Linked DNA regions of Paludibaculum fermentans. The protein of the gene in region 2 interacts with the protein of the main gene of each other region in a pairwise test. Links are inferred from orthologs where the notes say so. Each region holds a gene or a part of one and is shown on either strand. Other genes may lie near its edges.

Region 1 (2,824 bases), 2.3 Mb from region 2 along the record:
ACTCCCACCAGTACAACACCACCATCGAGCGCAAGGCCTTTGCCGGCTCCATGCTGCGGCTGAGCTATATCGGCAGCCGCACGATTAAACTGCTGAATACGTACACCCAAAACCGTGCCGAACCGATTGCCGGGATGGAGCTGACCACCGGCAACATCGATCAGCGGCGTCCGGATCCGCGCTATTACGATACGAAGAGGGTGGTGAACGGCGGCATCGCTTATTACGATGGCGGCCAGGTGGCTTGGGACCTCCCGCTGCGGAAAGGCCTCATTTTTTCAACGAACTACACATTCTCCAAGGCCATCGACGAGGGCAACGATTTCACGGCCACCGCAGCCAACAAGGATATATCGAACTTCCGCAGCCAGTATCAGTACGACACGCTGAAAGACCGCAAGGGGCTCTCGAACTTCGACTCGACGCATGCGTTCGCCATGAATTACGCCTGGGACATCCCGGCGTACCGCTCCTCCGCCCACTGGGTGCGGGCCGCGACCGCCAACTGGCAGGTTTCCGGCGCCAACATGTGGAAGAAGGGGACTCCGCTGACGCTCTTTGTCGGCAGCGACGGCCCGGGCTTCGGAAACGTGGATGGCGGCGGCGCGGACCGCCCCAACCTGCTGGATCCGACCATCCTGGGCGCTACCATCGGCCACCCGGACACGGCGCCTATCATCCTGAGCCGTAATAAGTTCGCTTACATCACACCCGGCCAGCACGCCGGCACGCTGGGGCGCGGAACGATGCGCAAATCCTCGATCTGGAATTGGAATGCTTCGGTCGCGCGGCAGTTCCGGTTCCCGAATGAACTGACCGCGCAGTTGCGCGCAGAGGCGTTCAACCTGTCCAACACGCCTCAATTCGACGAGCCGCAGCGGAACCTGTCGTCGCCGGCTTTCGGCAAGATTACGAATACCCTAAACGATGGGCGGGTTTTCCAGGTCGCCCTGCGGTTCGTTTTCTAGCGCACCCGCTAGAGTTGAACCAGTGAGGACCCTGCGGATTCCATGCGTTTCAACTGCCCGCAAGCGGCGAAGATATCCAAACCCCGGGGACGGCGAATGAAGCAGGGGAACGAGCGCTTCAGGATCTCCTGGAAGGCCGTAACTTTATCTGGATCAGGGGTTTCAAACGGGATGCCAGGGCCCGGATTGAGCGCGATCAGATTCACTTTGCAGTTCAGGTTGGACAGCAGGCGGACGACCCGGCGGGCATCGGCTTCGGAGTCGTTGACGTCCTTGAGCAACACGTACTCGAAGGTCAGTTTCTCCCAGGGACGTAGCGGGTAGGTCCGGCAGGCCGCAATCAACGCTTCGAGCGTGTGCTTGCGCGTGATCGGCATCAGGGCGGCACGCTGGTCCTGGTTCGAACCGTTGAGGGAAATGGCGAGCCGCGGCCGAATCTCGGCCTGCGCAAGCTCGGCCATTTTGGGAATGATGCCCGAAGTGGAGACGGTGATGCGCCGCGGAGCGATGTTCAACCCCCTGGGGTCGCAAAGCAGACGCGTGGCCTTCAGGACATTGGCCAGGTTGAGCAGCGGCTCCCCTTGGCCCATCATGACGATGTTGATGCGTTTCTGGTCGGACCAAAGGTGGTTATCCTGAGCCAGATGAAGGACTTGGCCGACGATCTCGCCGGCGGTCAGGTTGCGTTCCAGACCGATCAGCGCGGTGAGGCAGAACTTGCAATCCACGGGACAGCCGACCTGGGTAGAGATGCAGAGAGTGTCCCGATTCTCCTCAGGCATGAACACGGCCTCTACGCTTTTGCCATCCGGCAAGCTGAGGAGGTAGCGGCGGGTTCCGTCGGAGGACTGGTAGCGCGTCGCTTGGGTCAGGTGGCCAATGCTGCATTCGGCTTCCAGACGCTCGCGGACTTCCTTGGGCAGGGTGGATACCGCGCCGAGCGAGGCGACGCGTCCATGATAGATTGCTTCGTACAGTTGACGGGCGCGGAAGGCCGGCTGCCCGGGCAGCAGTGCCTGCAGGTCCGCCTTTTCCATGCCGAGTAGGGTTTGCATACCTCTACCTCAAGTATGTCAGCCAAAGTGCGCCAAAGGCGAGGCTGGCCACGGTGAGCGGCGCGCCGGCCCGGAAATAGTCCCAGAACGTAATGTGGACCTCCGACCGTGCGCGCTGCACCACAATGAGGTTCGCGACCGAGCCAAGCACGGTGAAATTACCGGCCAAAGTCGATGACATCGCGAGGGTCAGCCAGCCCAGTTCCGGATTCGGCAGCTTGGCCATCACCGGGCGGAAGACCAACACCGCCGGGACGTTACTGACGATGTTGGAGAGCAGTGCGGAAAAGGTGGTGAGCACCGCGGGCCGGTGCAGGCCGAAGCCTTGGGCGATCCGGAAGAGGTCCTCTTCCAGGGAGGTCTTTTCCACTCCTGAGACCACCACAAACAGGCCGGCGAACATGGCGAGCAGCGACCAATCGATGTCGTGATAGATCTTCTCAGGTTTCACCCGCCGTGTGACCAGCATGACCGCGCCGGCGACAATCGCCACCTGGGCGACCGGATAGCCGGCGAAGAAACAGCCCACCATGACGACGGATACCAGGATCGACTTCCACATCAGGCCGCTGTTGACGCGGACGCGCAATGCCTGCCCGACGTCGAAACGCTCGCGGGTGAATTCCTTCCGATAGAGGAGCAGCAGGACGAAGTAGGTCATTACGAGCGCACCGGCTGCGATGGGCGTCAGTGCCATGGCAAATGTCCGGTAGTGGATGCCGGAGAGCGAGCCGATCATCATGTTCTGCGGATTGCCGGTGATCGTCGCTGTGCTGCCGGCGTTGGAGGCCATGGCGACGG
Region 2 (2,818 bases):
TCCTACGCCAGCATCCTGCCCGAAGAGCGCGCGGGCGGGGTTGCCCTGGTGGATATCGGGGCCCACTCCACACACATCGTGTACTATGATGGCGATGCCCTGCTGTACGCGATGGGCATTCCGATCTCGGGCGATCATTTCACACGCGACCTGGGCGAACTCAAGGCCCTATCGTTTGATGAGGCGGAGCGGGTGAAGTTCGCGCACGGCTGTGCCCTGCTAGGGCTGACGGCGGATAATATTGTCATAGAGCTGCCCGCCGAAACGGGCCGTCCTGGCCGGGAGATCAATCGCCGCGACCTGATCGAGATTCTGGAAGCGCGTGCCGTCCAGTTGTTCGATATCGTGGAACGTTGCCGCATACGCTATGCGCGGGAAACGCCGCTGCGCGAAGGGGTTGTCCTTTGCGGAGGCGGATCGCAGTTGGAAGGAATGGTAGAGGTGACCGAAAAGGTTCTGGGGTGCCCGGCGCGACTGGGATTCCCCCGGGGCATCATCGACTGGCCCGAAGATTTGTCCAGTTCAGTCTGGACTACTTCGGCCGGATTGGCCATGTACTCCGCCCGTTTGCAGACCCGCAAAGACAAAAAAGGCGGCGGGCCGAGCATCTGGAGCCTGTTTACGGGAAAATGAAAGGAACTCATGCCTGACCTCGACGCTTTAAAATTCGAAATCCAAGACGAGACGCTCGGCGGCACGCGCATCAAAGTGGTCGGCGTGGGCGGCGGCGGGTCCAATGCCGTGAACCGTATGGTGGCCTCAGGTGTGGGCGGCGTCGAGTTCTTTGTCATGAACACAGACGCGCAGGCACTGCGTACATCCAAGATCGTCAACAAGATAGCGCTCGGCACACGCATCACCCACGGCCTGGGCGCGGGCTCCGATCCCGAGATCGGCCGTCAGGCTGCTCTGGAAGATACCGACAGAATCATCGAGGTTCTCGAAGGCGCCGACATGGTTTTTGTGGCGGCCGGACTGGGCGGCGGCACCGGCACCGGGGCGGCTCCTGTCATCGCAGCGCTCGCTAAAGAGTTGAATGCATTGACGATCGCCGTCGTCACCAAGCCGTTCAGTTTTGAAGGTCCACGGCGCATGAACCAGGCCGAACGCGGCCTGGCGGAACTCCACGCGACTGTCGACTGCGTCATCTCGATCCCCAACGACCGGCTGGTGGACCTTGTCCCGGCGGGAACCAGCTTCTTCGAAGCCTTCCGCATGGCCGACGACGTACTCCGCCAGGGCGTTCAGGGCATCAGCGATATCATCACGACACCCGGCCTGATCAACCGCGACTTTGCCGACGTCCGGGCCATCATGCTGGGCATGGGCTTTGCCATGATGGGCACGGCCTCGGCCAAAGGCCCGAACGCGGCCGTCGAAGCCGCCAAAGCCGCCATCCAGTGCCCGCTGCTGGAAGAGGGCGGACTCAAGGGCGCCCGCGCCATCCTGCTCAACATCACGTCTTCCGGCAACCTGTCGCTGCACGAGATGCACGACGCCTGCAAACTCATCCGGGAGGCCACCGGCAACCCAGACGTCCAGATTAACTTCGGGCTGGTTCCTGACGACACCCTGGATGATGAAGTGAAGATCACGGTGATCGCCACCGGCTTCCAGCGCGAGAATATGCAGCACGTGGAACCGCCGCATGTGTCCGCGGTCCGCAGCGGTGCCCCCAAGGTGCTCACCCCCGCGGCAGTGCCCAGCAGCACCCTGATGCCGGTCACGCAGCAGCCGTTCCCTTCCATGCAGTTCCCGCCCGGGACTGAGCCGATGTTCACTTCGGTGGAAATGCCGGGCCAGGAACAGTATTCCGACGTGACGCTCGATGTGGAAGCCGAGCCAGAGACCGAGGCGCAGCCTCAGGCCGCTGAAGCGGAACTGCCGCCCCAGTTGCCTCCGAAGCCGGCTCCGCAGGGCGACGACGACGCGTTTTCCCTGGATGATCTCGACACCCCCGCGTTCCTGAGGCGGGAGCGGAAGCTGTTCCAATAATGTCGGCCTCGGCGACTGCACGTGGGACGGATCAGATGATACTACGCGGAGGCAAGCCTCTCTCGGGAGAGGTGGCTCTCAAAGGCGCCAAGAACGCCTTGCCCAAGATCATGGTTGCGGCTTTGCTGACGGCAGAGCGGTGCACCTTGAGAAACGTCTCGCGCATCGTGGATGTGGCGATCGTCAGTGACCTCATCACCGCCCTGGGCGGCGAGGTCACCTACACTTCCCCCGATGTCCTCGAGATCTGCGCTGCCAACCTCCATCCCATGGAGCGCAGTGTCCTCAAGGAATTCACCGGCAAGAGCCGCATTCCCATCCTGACCTGCGGGCCCCTGCTGGCCCGTTTTGGCGAGGCGCCCGTTCCCTCTCTCGGCGGCTGCCGCATCGGGACCCGCCCGGTGGACTTCCACATCCGCGCCCTGCAGGACATGGGCGCCCAACTGCACGACGAGTCGGGCAACGCGCTGCTGACCTGCGAGCGGCTCTATGGCAACAAGATCCGCCTGGACTACCCCAGTGTCGGCGCGACGGAGCAGGTGATTCTCGCCGCCGTGCGGGCCGAAGGCGTCACGGAGCTCTCCAACGCCGCCATGGAGCCCGAGATCATGGACCTGATCATGGTGCTCCAAAAGATGGGCGCTGTCATCAGCGTGGACGTCGACCGGGTCATAACCATCATCGGCGTGAAAGTTCTGCGGGGTTTTGACCACACCCCCATCCCCGACCGGCTTGAGGCCGCCTCCTGGGCTTCCGCCGCCATCGCCACCAACGGCCGAATCTTCGTCCGCAACGCGCGCCAGGTGGACATGATGACCTTCCT

The links. The genes of interacting proteins can lie anywhere in the genome.
Region 1: the proteins of ftsZ (region 2) and rlmN interact in binary tests that used the Escherichia coli proteins (3 or more experiments, as listed by UniProt). The link is inferred for Paludibaculum fermentans from one-to-one orthologs.

What each region holds. Positions count from the first base shown.
Region 1 is NZ_CP063849.1:6,726,728-6,729,551, reverse strand. It holds rlmN (23S rRNA (adenine(2503)-C(2))-methyltransferase RlmN), read right to left. Parts: upstream 2,024-2,824; coding sequence 977-2,023; downstream 1-976. Other genes in the region: IRI77_RS26595 (ArsB/NhaD family transporter), read right to left, coding at 2,028-2,824; IRI77_RS26605 (TonB-dependent receptor domain-containing protein), read left to right, coding at 1-968.
Region 2 is NZ_CP063849.1:4,410,030-4,412,847, forward strand. It holds ftsZ (cell division protein FtsZ), read left to right. Parts: upstream 1-642; coding sequence 643-1,995; downstream 1,996-2,818. Other genes in the region: ftsA (cell division protein FtsA), read left to right, coding at 1-633; murA (UDP-N-acetylglucosamine 1-carboxyvinyltransferase), read left to right, coding at 2,031-2,818. UniProt on the Escherichia coli protein: Essential cell division protein that forms a contractile ring structure (Z ring) at the future cell division site. The regulation of the ring assembly controls the timing and the location of cell division.